Regions from separate parts of the Nocardia callitridis genome, predicted to be linked through region 3. Evidence: riboswitches for the same ligand, from Rfam matches in the RefSeq annotation. Region 3 holds a riboswitch; each other region holds the start of a gene.

Evidence for each region. A riboswitch is a leader RNA that binds a small molecule or an ion and turns the genes downstream of it on or off. The one in region 3 is predicted to bind S-adenosylmethionine.
Region 1: it holds a riboswitch for S-adenosylmethionine, as region 3 does, so the genes downstream of both, ABEA50_RS07735 (aminotransferase class V-fold PLP-dependent enzyme) here and ABEA50_RS19120 (amino acid ABC transporter permease) in region 3, are expected to answer to the same signal.
Region 2: it holds a riboswitch for S-adenosylmethionine, as region 3 does, so the genes downstream of both, ABEA50_RS04350 (rhodanese-like domain-containing protein) here and ABEA50_RS19120 (amino acid ABC transporter permease) in region 3, are expected to answer to the same signal.
Region 4: it holds a riboswitch for S-adenosylmethionine, as region 3 does, so the genes downstream of both, ABEA50_RS01945 (bifunctional o-acetylhomoserine/o-acetylserine sulfhydrylase) here and ABEA50_RS19120 (amino acid ABC transporter permease) in region 3, are expected to answer to the same signal.

Annotation. Positions count from the first base shown of each region.
Region 1 covers NZ_BAABJM010000001.1:1,817,843-1,821,046, reverse strand. The annotation lists gene ABEA50_RS07735 (aminotransferase class V-fold PLP-dependent enzyme) at 1-1,311, opposite strand, end outside; SAM riboswitch class IV at 1,359-1,472, opposite strand; gene ABEA50_RS07730 (Pls/PosA family non-ribosomal peptide synthetase) at 1,857-3,204, shown strand, end outside.
Region 2 covers NZ_BAABJM010000001.1:1,016,591-1,019,794, forward strand. The annotation lists gene ABEA50_RS04345 (O-succinylhomoserine sulfhydrylase) at 123-1,337, opposite strand; gene ABEA50_RS04350 (rhodanese-like domain-containing protein) at 1,334-1,747, opposite strand; SAM riboswitch class IV at 1,762-1,878, opposite strand; gene ABEA50_RS04355 (Rv0361 family membrane protein) at 1,934-2,401, opposite strand; gene ABEA50_RS04360 (FAD-dependent oxidoreductase) at 2,811-3,204, shown strand, end outside.
Region 3 covers NZ_BAABJM010000003.1:313,688-316,891, forward strand. The annotation lists gene ABEA50_RS19115 (amino acid ABC transporter ATP-binding protein) at 1-672, opposite strand, end outside; gene ABEA50_RS19120 (amino acid ABC transporter permease) at 801-1,859, opposite strand; SAM riboswitch class I at 2,048-2,142, opposite strand; gene ABEA50_RS19125 (glycosyltransferase family 2 protein) at 2,635-3,204, opposite strand, start outside.
Region 4 covers NZ_BAABJM010000001.1:417,071-420,274, reverse strand. The annotation lists gene metX (homoserine O-acetyltransferase MetX) at 1-495, opposite strand, end outside; gene ABEA50_RS01945 (bifunctional o-acetylhomoserine/o-acetylserine sulfhydrylase) at 504-1,850, opposite strand; SAM riboswitch class IV at 1,868-1,979, opposite strand; gene ABEA50_RS01940 (NADP-dependent isocitrate dehydrogenase) at 2,429-3,204, shown strand, end outside.

The sequences.
Region 1 (3,204 bases), on a different contig from region 3:
CACGAGGCAAGGGGCCGCATCGGGGGCGCCCGGTCCGAGGGGACGGGTTTCGGGAGTGGGGCTCCACAGGCCGTCGGTAGCCGCATAATCCCACGTCGCGCCCTGCTCGACGAGCATGCGGACGGCGGTGACCAAACGATCCACATCGGTGTCGGTGGTGCCGAGCCCGACGCTCGCGCGCAGCGCGCCGTCGATGCCGAGGCGAGCCAGCAGCGGGTGCGCGCAGAAGCGACCGTCGCGCACACCGATGCCGTGCTCGGCCGAAAGGTAGGCGGCGACGTGGCCGGGGACGAAACCGTCCAGGGTGAACGCGACGATACCGACGGCGTCGGCGCTGTCGTCCCAGATGCGCAACAGCCGCACGCCGGGGATCGCCGACAGTCCGGCGCGCAACTGGTCGGTGAGTCGTCGTTCCTGCGCGACAAGGGTTTCGGTGTCGATCGCGGCGATCGCCTCGCAGGCGGCGGCCAATGCCGCGGCACCGAGCACATTCGGTGAACCCGCCTCGTGCCGCTGCGGTGCCGCCGCCCACTTGGCCTCGGTGGTGGTGACCTCACGCACGGCGCCGCCACCGGCCAGGTACGGCTCGGCGTCTTCCAACCAGTCGCGGCGGCCGACGAGCACACCGGCACCGAACGGCGCGTACAGCTTGTGACCGGAAAAAGCCAGGTAATCGATGTCGTTGTCGCGCAGGCTGATTCGCCGATGTGCCACGAGCTGGGCGGCATCGACCAGAATCCGCGCGCCGCATTCGTGTGCGATGGTCGCCAACCGGCGCAGCGGCAGCACCTCACCGGTCACGTTCGAGGCACCGGTCACCGCGAGCAACGCGGCCGGCTTGGCGCACAGTTCGGCGACCAGGCGTTCGATGGTTTCTTCGACGGTGTCGGCGGCACGGACCACGCGGCGGCCGTGCTGGGCCCACGGCAGGAAATTGGCGTGATGTTCCACGTCGAGCACGACGGTGTCACCGGGAACGCAGGCGGCGAGCAGGTTCAGCGAATCGGTGGTGTTGCGGGTGAACACCACGACCTGATCGGTGTCGGCGTCGAGGAACTCACGCACCGACCCTCGGGCCGCCTCGTAACACTCGGTGGAGATCCGCGAGGCGTAACCGGCGCCGCGATGCACGCTGGCGTAATACGGGAGCAGCTGTTGGATCCGGTCGGTCACCTGCGTCAACGCGGGTGCGCTCGCGGCGTAGTCGAAGTTGGCGTATCGCGTGGTTCCGCCTTGCACGAGCGGCACCTCGAGGTCACGGCCGGACACTTCGGCGAGGGCGGCACAGGACTGGTCTACAGCGGTGGTCATCAGGTAATCCCATCGGCTCCGGGGACCCGTGATCAGGGGATCGTGCGAGTCCGCGCTTGCCGCGTTCGGGTGAACGGCGGCCTGGTCGTCACCCGGAGCACCCCACCGCGGAGGAGGGTTGCCGACCAGCAAGCCGGGGCTGAACGCTGGTACTCATGACCTCATCCGAGATTGACAGAAGCCCCCCCACGGTGTCAACACCTTCGCGCGCCCGCCCACCGCGCCCGATTCCACTGAGCCGCACCGACGCCGGACGATGAGCCGAATCACACCGGCGCCTCCCGAGCGTCGCAGCGATCATCTGGCGAACCGCGCCGATGCGGGCGTCCACCAGGCATCGGCATCGGAAAGCGCGCCTCGACCGGCGGTTCCCGCAACGAGCCACGACCACTCCCCCGCCTTTGGCAATCGTTCGGCGAGCAGTAGATACGGGCAGGCCCAGGTAATGTAGACAATCGGTCACCTGGGCGTTTGCCCACTGGTAACCCAGCTGTGAAACAACAAGAGAGATGCGAGGCACGTCGATGGGAGGTGGGCGGAGCGTCATGCTCGAACCAGAAGCCCAAGAGGTCCCCGAGGTGACCCCGCCGATACCGGAGACTTCGCCCGCACTCGCGGGCGGTGCGCGCACGCCGGCGCCGCGCACCCTCGTCGATATCCTCACCGCCACCGCGCAGGCCGACCCCGACGCCCCCGCCATCGATGACGGCCGCGTCACGCTGAGCTATCTCGAACTCGTCGTCGCGATCGAGAACACGATGAACCGGCTGGCCATCGCCGGTGTGCGGCGCGGTGATCGTGTCGGCGTCCGCATGCCGTCGGGCAGCCACGAGCTCTACGTCACCATCCTCGCGGTCCTCTACGTCGGTGCCGCCTACGTCCCGGTCGACGCCGACGATCCCCCCGAACGCGCGCAACTGGTGTTCGGCGAAGCGCAGGTCACCGCGATCGTCACCGGCGAGGGTGTGCAAACCACCGCCGCGGGTATTCGCGCCGCCGAGCAGACCCGCGCCGACGACAGTCCGTCCGCGCTGCCCGCCCCCGACGACGACGCGTGGATCATCTTCACCTCCGGCTCGACCGGAACCCCCAAGGGCGTCGCGGTCACGCACCGCAATGCCGCCGCCTTCGTCGACGCCGAGGCACGGCTGTTCCTGCAAGACGAGCCGATCGGACTGGGCGACCGCGTGCTCGCCGGTCTTTCGGTGGCCTTCGACGCCTCCTGCGAGGAGATGTGGCTGGCCTGGCGCAACGGCGCCTGCCTGGTTCCCGCGCCACGCGAATTGGTGCGCACCGGCGCCGATCTCGGCCCATGGCTGGTACGCAGGGAGATCAGCGTCGTCTCGACGGTGCCGACGCTCGCGGCGACCTGGCCCGCCGAAGCACTCGATGCCGTGCGCCTGTTGATCTTCGGCGGCGAGGCGGTACCACCGGAACTGGCCGAACGCCTCGCGGCCAAAGGTGATTCGGAACGCGAGGTGTGGAACACCTACGGCCCCACCGAGGCGACGGTGGTCGCGTGCGCGGCGCTGCTCGACGGCAACCCGCCGATCCGGATCGGACTACCGCTGGACGGCTGGGACCTGGTCGTGGTGGACAAGGCCGGAAACCCGGTGGCCGAAGGCGAAACCGGTGAACTGGTGATCGGCGGTGTCGGCCTGGCCAGGTACCTCGATCCGGCCAAGGACGCCGAGAAATACGCGCCACTGCCCTCGGTCGGCTGGGAACGCGCTTATCGCAGCGGCGATCTCGTGCGCAACGAGAGTGCGGGTCTGGTGTTCCTCGGCCGCGCCGACGATCAGATCAAGCTCGGCGGTCGCCGCATCGAACTCGGTGAGATCGACAACGCGCTGCAACACCTACCCGGTGTCACCGGCGCCGCCGCGGCGATCC
Region 2 (3,204 bases), on a different contig from region 3:
GCTTCCACGGCGGATCGCCGCACCAGCGAACCCACTGCCCGCCGTCGGTACACCACGACTGCTCGGACCGGCTCCCTCGCTGTCCACCTCGTCGACTGAACCCGACCGAAGCAGCGGGAAGCTCAACTCAGCGCGGCATCCAGATCGCCGAGCAGGTCTTCGATGTCCTCCAGGCCCACCGAGATACGCAGCACACCGTCGGTGAGACCTATGCTTGCGCGGCCGTCCGGGCCCATCGCGCGGTGAGTAGTGGTGGCCGGGTGGGTGATCAGCGTCTTCGCATCACCCAGATTGTTGGAGATGTCGATGATCCGCAGGCCGTTCAGCACCTCGAAGGCGCGCTTCTTCGCCTCGGCCTCGGCCGCTTTCAGCTCGAAGGTGACCACGGTTCCTCCGCCACTCATCTGCGAGGTAGCCAGGTCGTACTGCGGATGCGAACGCAACGTCGGATACCGCACCCAGCTGACGGCGTCGCTGCCATCCAGGTATTCCGCGATGCGCGACGCCGAGTCCGCGGACTGACGCACGCGCAGCGGCATCGTCTCCAACCCCTTGAGCAGGATCCACGCGTTGAACGGACTCAGCGCGGGCCCGGTGTGGCGAATCAGCGTCTTCACCGGTCCGTTGATGTAGTCCTCGGCGCCCAGAATGACACCGCCGAGCACTCGCCCCTGACCGTCGATGTGCTTGGTACCCGAATAGACGACCACGTCGGCGCCGAGCTCCAACCCGCGTTGCAGCAGCGGGGTGGCGAAGACGTTGTCCAGCACCACTTTCGCGCCCGCGGCGTGCGCGAGTTCGGCGACCTTGCGCACGTCGACCAGTGTCTGCATCGGATTGGCTGGCGTCTCGAAGAACACCGCCGCCGTCGGCACCGACAAAGCCGCTTCCCACTGCTCGAGGTCGTCACCGTCGACGAAGACGGTCTCGATACCCCAGCGCGGGAGGATCTCGTCGCACACCACATAACAGGAACCGAACAGGCTGCGCGCGGCCACAAGTCGATCGCCCGCGCGCAGCAGCGCACCCAATGCGGTGAATACCGCCGACATTCCGCTGGAGGTCGCGAAGCAGGCTTCGGCACCTTCGAGCAGCCGCATGCGCTCCTCGAACATCGCGACCGTCGGATTGCCGTACCTGGAGTAGACGAAATGCTCGACCTCGCCGGTGAACGCGGCTTCGGCGGCCTCAGCGCTCTCATACACGAAACCCGAAGTCAGATACAGCGCCTCCGAGGTCTCCTCGAAACCCGAGCGCCGCAATCCCCCGCGCACACCGAGGGTCGCGGGGCCGACGCCGTCGGGTAGTGGGCGCTCGAACGCGCCACCGGTGATCACGACTGCCGCCAGGGCAAGCCGAGCGCACGCCATCCGGTGGCGCCGCGGTGGCCGAATTCGTCGATGCCGCCCTCGAAACCGTCGAGCACGTTGTAGGAGGTCGCGAATCCCGCGGCGGTCGCTGCGGTCGCCGCGCCGATGGAACGCTGACCGGAACGACACAGGAAGACGACGGGGGCTTGTTCGCGGCCCGCGAGTTCGGCACGCAGTTGCTCGACGAACGCTTGGTTACGCGCACCCTGCACGTCGACCCACTCGAGCAAGACCGTCGGCCGATCGATCGAACTGGTATCGGGCACACCGACGAAGCGCCATTCGGCATCGGTGCGCACGTCGACGAGCACGGCTTCGGGGTTGTCGCGCAACAGCTCCCACGCCTGCGCCGGGGTGATGTCACCGGCATAACTCATGTGGACCTCCTGTGAATCCGCACTTGCCGCGAGCGGGTTCGACACGCGGCCGGGTCGTCACCCGGAGCACCCCACCGCGGAGGAGGGTTGCCGACCAGTAATGCCGGGGCTTGACACTGGTTCTCATGACCTATGAATGAGATTGCATGCAGCGGGGGCAACCTGTCAAACGGTAGCGCCGAGCGCTCAGCCTGCGGGAATCGGCTGGTTACACACCAGCCATTTGCCCGAGGAGCTGATCAGCCGCCATTGCGCGGTCGTCTCTTTGCCGTCGACTTTCGTGGTTACCGTGGCCTTCCCTTGTTCGCCATTGGCCTCGGGGGTGTCGATATTCGTGACCTCCACGGTCTTTTCGACACCGTCCTGGCCGGCCAACGGCGAACGCCCCGCATCGAAGTCGCGGCATACCGCCCCGGACGGGGCGAGCGTGTGCGCGCTGTTGACGCCCTCGACGTAATTGCGCACCGCGGCGGCGAGCTTGTCGGCCGCTGTGACATTTTTCTCAGCGGGCGAGAGCAGGCCGCCGATGACGATGCCCGCGAGCACGAGGACAGCGAGCACACCCGCCGCGATGAACGGCACGAGCGACCGCGCGTCGGTCTGGTCGACCGTGATCACGTCGTCGTCGGCCTCGGTGGATGGTTGCTCGGTCATGCTCCGATGATCCCTGGTCGCGCGCGGTATCCGACACCGGGGGCCGCGGTGACCTCGACCAGGCACCGGACCAACCGGACAGCACACGGCGATCACCATGAACCGGACGCACCGGACCACCCGGCAACCGTAGTCGCCCGCCGCGAACGTCACGAGATTCACCGCACCGGCACGGGGAACCCCCGTCGCGCACCGATAGAATCGCGGGGAGCGGCCCGCTGTCCTCACCCCGAGAACCGGGAGAACATACAGCTCAGCGGCCGTGGCGACGCGAGCGCCGGATGGCCACCAGCCAGGGGTTTCGCTTCGTTCGCATCGTAGAGGTACCGCCGACCCGGTGCGATAACTTAGCCTGGGCTAAGAAGACGTCTGTCAAAAGTTTTTCCGACCATTAAGGGTGCGCGTAAAGATGACCGAACAGAGTGCAGCGACTCGCCCGCTCCGCATCGCGATCGTGGGCGCAGGACCGGCCGGAATCTACGCCGCCGACGCATTGATGAAATCCGATGCCGAGGTGAGCATCGACCTGTTCGAGCGGATGCCAGCGCCGTTCGGCCTGATCCGCTACGGCGTCGCACCCGATCACCCCAGGATCAAGGGCATCGTCACCGCACTGCACAAGGTGCTCGACAAGCCCCAGGTCCGCCTGCTCGGCAATATCGACTACGGCACCGACATCGCCCTCGACGACCTGCGCACGTTCTACGACGCGGTGATCTTCTCGACCGGCGCCAACGCCGACCGCGCGCTGGAGGTCCCCGGCATCGGCCTGGACGGATCCTATGGCGCCGCCGACTTCGTCT
Region 3 (3,204 bases):
GCCTTCATCGAGAAACACGACGGTGTCGGCGATTTCGCGGGCGAAGCCGATCTCGTGGGTGACGATCACCAGTGCCGTGCCGTCGTGCGCGAGGTCACGGATCACCTCCAGCACCTCACCGACGAGTTCGGGGTCGAGGGCGGAGGTGGGCTCGTCGAAGAGGATCACCCTCGGTCGCAGTGCCAGTGCGCGGGCGATCGCCACCCGTTGCTGTTGTCCGCCGGACAGATTGCGCGGATACGCGTCGGCGTATTCGCCGATGCCGACGCGCCGCAGCAGCGTGTGCGCCTCGGCCTCGATCTCGGCGCGGTCGCGGCGTTGCGCCGAAAGCGGTGCGAGGGTGACATTGTCGAGCACGGTCAGGTGCCCGAACAGATTGAACTGCTGGAATACGAACCCGATCCGGGAACGCTGCTTGCGCACCGCCCGATCCGAGAGCGCGTGCAGGGTGTCGCGGCGTTGGCGGTAGCCGATCAGCTCGCCGTCGATGCGCACCGTGCCCGCGTCGAGGGATTCCAGGTGGTTGATCAAGCGCAGCAAGGTGGACTTGCCCGACCCCGACGGTCCGATCACGGTCACCACCTCGCCGGAGCGCACGGTGAGGTCGATGCCGCGCAGCACCGTGCGCGCGCCGAAGGATTTGCGGACCCCGCGCACCTCGACGGCGAGCATTTCGGTGGGTGTGGTCTCGGTGGTGGACGGTGTGGTTCGGGTTGTGGCCGGGGTGCCCCCGGTTGTCACCGGCGTTGCCTCGGGGGTATTCGTGCTCGGCGCGCCGGTTTCGGTCGTAGCTGTCTCGGTCACGGCTGTGCCTGCGCCCGTGCGAAACCGGTGGTGGCGGTATCGGAATCGGCGACAGCACGCACCCTGTCCCACGCTCGTCGCCACGGCGGTGGCGCGACGGGGCCCGTGCTGCCCCTGGCGTAGTGGCGCTCGATGTAGTGCTGTGCCACCGAGAGGACCGTGGTGAGCACGATGTACCAGACCGTCGCCACCATCAGCAGTGGAACCACGCGCCCGTTGCGGCCGTAGATCACCTGGACCTGGTAGAACAGCTCCGCGATCGCCATCACCGACACGATCGAGGTGCCCTTGAACAGGCTGATCACCTCGTTGGTGGCGTTGGGCAGGATCGAGCGCATCGCCTGCGGAACCACCACCGTGCGGAACTGACGCACCTTCGGAATGCCCAGTGCGGCGGCGGCTTCGAGCTGGCCCGCGTCGACGGAGATGATTCCCGCGCGGATGATCTCGGCCGAATACGCCGCCTGGTGCAGCGCCAGACCGATCACGGCCGCGGTGAACCCGCTGATCACGCCGTTGACCTCGAAGGTGAAGAACGCGGGGCCGAACGGGATGCCGAGCGAAATCGTCCGGTACAGGTAGGCGATGTTGAACCAGAACAGCAGCTGCACGATCAGCGGGATCGAGCGGAACGCCCAGATGTAGCCCCACGAGATCACCCGCAATACCGGGTTGTTCGACAGGCGCGCGATCGCCAGCCCCGTGCCGAGCAGGAATCCGAGCGCGGTGCCCCATGCGGTGAGCTCGAGGGTGACCTTCAGCGATGTCAGCACCGATCGCGCGGTGAAGTACTGCGCGAAGGTCGGCCAGTCCCAGCCGGGGTTGGTGGCGAGGCCGTGCGCGAACTGCGCGAGCACCACGAGCGCGATCACGCTGACCACCCACCGCCACGGGTGCCTGGTCGGCGCGATCTTCGGGGTGGTCGGCGTGTGCCGGCCGTCGACCACCGTGGACGATGCGGTGGTGTCGACGGTGGTCTGGGTGCCGGTGTCGGCGGTGTTCTCGGGGTGGGTCTCAGCGGTGTCCGCTTCGCCGGGTGCGACTGACGCACTCATCTCGGGTCCTTCGACGGAACGTGGGTGACCGTGCCACTCGGGCACCGGTCACGTCACCCGGCCAGTCTCGGGTGGCTAACTGCTGGCTGCGCGGATCAGTGACGACAACCAGCCGATCCGACCTTGCCGTAATCGATGTGTCGGCGCCGCCAGCAGACGAAATGATCAGCGGAAATTCCCACGTCGTTCCTCCATCGATCCCGGCGGAAGCACCCGCACCCGATCGCTCGAGGGGTTGCTGCGACGTCGACGAGCCAGGTCTCTCGGTCGCTCTGGATGGTTGATTTCGGCTCGGTGGAACGTCGGGTCAGCGGCCGAGGCCCCGAACCGACAACCGCCGAGCCGAACCATCATGCCCAGCGCCCGAAACATCAGACAAGGAAAGCGATCACGCTGAATGTAGCCATTGCCGCACGGGCTTCAGGGAGGTAGATACGGTATTCGACGCAAGCCCTGCCACGAATCGAGGCGGTCGGCAACGCGCCTGCGGACGAGCTACCCCGCTTGCCTACCCAGCGGGTGGCGCCGGACAGCGTTCGGGTGATGCGTTGCCCGCGTCGACCGATCCGGGTAGTGCCAGCGCAAGGCGCAGAATGTTCGACCGAGGTCCATCTTGCCCGGCCGTGGTAGCGCCGGCGACGGGGCCGGTCGGCTACTTCATTTGTCGGTCGGCCATCGCATGGTCCGGCATGCCGCCCCATTCGACCCGAACATGTTTTACCCCTTGGTAATTCGGCGACGAAGTCGGACCGTTGGTGCACGCGGCGATGCGGAATCACACCGAAGCGGCCGGTTCGGGTGTGCGGCCGGGGACCGCGAGCGCCCGTCCCTTCCAGCGCAATCCGTCCCGTCGGCGGAGGCGACAGGATCGCACCCACAACCGGAAGTAGGCGGCGACGCCGAGTGGATGAGCGAGGCTCGCGAGTAGATCCGCGACATTCGCGCGGCGTCCGGTCTCGAGACGGCGGGCCAGCAGCCTGCTGGTGGTCGCGGCCAGATAACCGAGGATGCCTGTGCGGCGCAGCCTGCCGTGACCGCACAGCGCGGCGATCGGCGGCACCAGGAAGGCCAGTGCGGCAACGGCTCCCACGGCGGACCCGGCGAAAACCGAACCGCCGTAAGCCGACCAGAGCCAGCGGGTGTACCCGGCGTCCAATTCGCGTGCGTCCCGGTACATGCGCGTGTGCGCGAGTTGCTCCGCGGCGAGCACCGCGGTGCGACGTCCGCTACGGCGCAGCGCTCTGGCAATGTCCAGATCCTCGGTCACACTGTCGGCGACCGCCGCGTGGCCGCCGATCGCACGGTAGTCGGCGGTGTCGAAGACGAGGAACTGCCCGCACGCCAC
Region 4 (3,204 bases), on a different contig from region 3:
GCCCATCGAGCCGCCGACGGCCGCGGCGAGGCGGTCGATGCCGATCCGGTCCATCAGGATCCGCTCGGCGGTCACCTGGTCGCGGATGGAGATCTCCGGAAACCTTGCGCCCCAAGGCTTTCCGTCGGGCGCGCGGGTGGAGGGCCCGGTGCTGCCCTGGCAGCCGCCGAACACGTTGGTGGAGATCACGCACCACTCGTCGGTATCCACCGGTGCGCCCGGTCCCACCATGCCGTCCCACCAACCGGGCAGCGAGTGGATGTCGTCGGGGATGCCGACGACATGCGAGTCACCGGTCAACGCGTGCTCTACGAGCACCACATTGTCCAGCGCGGGGGACAACTCGCCCCAGCGTTGGACCGCGAGATGAACGTCGGGGACGACGGCGCCGCTTTCCAGCGTGACATCACCGATGCCGATCAAGCCGAGTCGTCCGTCGGGCGGGGGTAGCAAACTCGCTGCCGATTCCGCGGAACGGGCGGTGCCTGGTTCGATGCTCACGGTCACGTCGTCGCGGCCGCGAATCCGGCACGCAGGTCGGCGAGGATGTCATCGATGCCTTCGATGCCCACCGCGAGTCGCACCAGTCCCGGGGTGACGCCGGAGGCCACTTGCTCCTCGGGAGTCAGCTGCGAATGTGTGGTCGACGCGGGATGGATCACCAGAGAACGCACGTCCCCGATGTTAGCCACATGGCTGTGCAGCACTAACGCGTCCACGAACTTCTTGCCCGCCTCGACGCCCCCGCGCAGGTCGAAGGCGATCACGGCGCCAACACCCTTGGGTGCCAGCCGCTTGCCGCGTTCGTACCACGGCGAGGTCGAGAGCCCGGCGTAATGCACGGCGGTCACCTCGGGCTGGGCGCTGAGGAACTCGGCGACGGCGTGCGCATTGGCGACGTGTCGGTCGATCCGCAGACTCAGTGTTTCGATGCCCTGGGCGATCAGGAACGCGTTGAACGGGGACACCGCCGCGCCGAGGTCGCGCAGCAGTTGCACGCGGGCCTTGAGCGCGAAGGCCGGTGCGCCGAGTTCGGCGAAGACCGCGCCGTGGTAACTGGGGTCGGGGGTGGTGAAGCCGGGGTAGCGCGGCTGGCCCGACGGGTCGGTGACCGTCCAGTCGAAGGTGCCGCCGTCGACGATCACGCCCGCGATGGCCGCGCCGTGGCCGCCGAGATACTTGGTGGCGGAGTGCACGACGATGTCGGCGCCGTGTTCGAAGGGGCGCAGCAGGTACGGCGTCGGCACGGTGTTGTCGACGATCAGTGGCAGGCCCGCGGCATGGGCGACGGCGGCAATGCCGGGAATGTCGAACACGGAACTGCTCGGGTTGCCGACGGTTTCCCCGTAGAGGGCCTTGGTGTTGGGCCGGATGGCGGTGCGCCACTGCTCGAGGTCGTCGGGGTCCTCGACAAAGCTCACGTCGATGCCGAGCTTGGGCAGCGTGTAGTGGAACAGGTTGTAGGTGCCGCCGTAGAGGTGCGGACTGGACACGATGTGGTCGCCCGCCGCCGCGAGATTCAGGATGGTGAGAGTTTCCGCGGCTTGCCCGGAGGACACCAGCAGTGCGGCGACACCGCCTTCGAGTGCGGCGATGCGTTGCTCCACCGCGTCCTGGGTGGGGTTCATGATCCTGGTGTAGATGTTGCCCGGCTCGGCCAACCCGAACAGTGCGGCCGCGTGATCGGTGTCGCGGAAGGTGTAGGAGGTGGTCTGGTAGATGGGCAGGGCCCGAGCGTTGGTTTCGCTGTCGGGGGTCTGCCCGGCGTGGATCTGCTTGGTCTCGAACGACCATTGCGCGGGATCGATGGTGGGTTCGTTCTCGGACGATGGCGTGGCTGATTCGCTCATGTGCTGGAAACCTCCTGCAAGCGCGCTTGCTCCCGACCTTCGAGAGCCAGGTCATCACCCGGAGCACCCCACCCGCTGCTGGAGGGTTGCCGGCCAGCGAGCCGGGGCTTGGCGCTGGCACTCATGACCTTTTCGCATCATAGCGGGGGTGGGTCGACGCTCGAAATCCCTGCTGTGATCTCGGCGCGGTCCATGCGCGGTGGTGGGTGGGGGCGGTCGGCCAGCGGCGCGGTCATCGCGGGAACGGGTGGTCGCACGGGCGGGGGATTGTGGCGACGATCACTTTCGTGGATTATGTCCCGTCGCGGCAGGCTGGGTTGTTCGGGCCCCGTGCTGACCTGGGCGGTTGAAATCTACCGATCAGTAATAGTTTTTCGCCATGAGGGTTGTGACGTTCGTAATCGGGGATGCCCGCTCGGTGGGGAATGCAGAAGCAGTACGCTTGTCTTGTTTGCACCACCTGTCTCGCGGACAACGCGGGGCATATACGTTGTCTGTTGGAACAGCTGGGGTCCGCTCACAAGCGTGTTCGCCTGGCCGTGCAACGAGGGCACCATCCTAGGAGGACACGAAGATCCATGTCCAAGATCAAGGTTGAAGGCACCGTCGTAGAACTCGACGGCGACGAGATGACTCGGATCATCTGGCAGTTCATCAAGGACAAGCTGATCCATCCGTATCTCGACGTGAACCTCGAGTACTACGACCTCGGCATCGAATACCGGGACAAGACCGATGATCAGGTCACCGTGGACGCCGCGAACGCCATCAAGAAGCACGGTGTCGGCGTCAAATGTGCCACCATCACGCCCGACGAGGCGAGGGTCGAGGAATTCGGCCTGAAGAAGATGTGGCGCTCGCCCAACGGCACGATCCGAAACATTCTCGGCGGCACCATCTTCCGTGCGCCGATCATTATCTCCAACGTTCCGCGCCTGGTGCCGGGCTGGACCAAGCCGATCATCATCGGCCGTCACGCCTTCGGTGACCAGTACCGCGCCACCGACTTCAAGGTCTACCAAGAGGGCACCGTCACCCTGACCTTCACGCCCGCCGACGGCAGCGAACCGATCCAGCACGAGGTCGTGAAGATGCCCGAGGACGGCGGCGTCGTCATGGGGATGTACAACTTCAAGCAGTCGATCGTCGACTTCGCGCGTGCCTCGCTCAATTACGGCCTGCAGCAGAACTACCCGGTGTATCTGTCGACGAAGAACACCATCCTCAAGGCCTACGACGGCATGTTCAAGGACACCTTCCAGGAAGTGTTCGAGACCGAGTTCAAGACCGAGTACGACGCGGCGGGCCTCACCTACGAGCATCGCCTCATCGACGACATGGTCGCCTCCTCCAT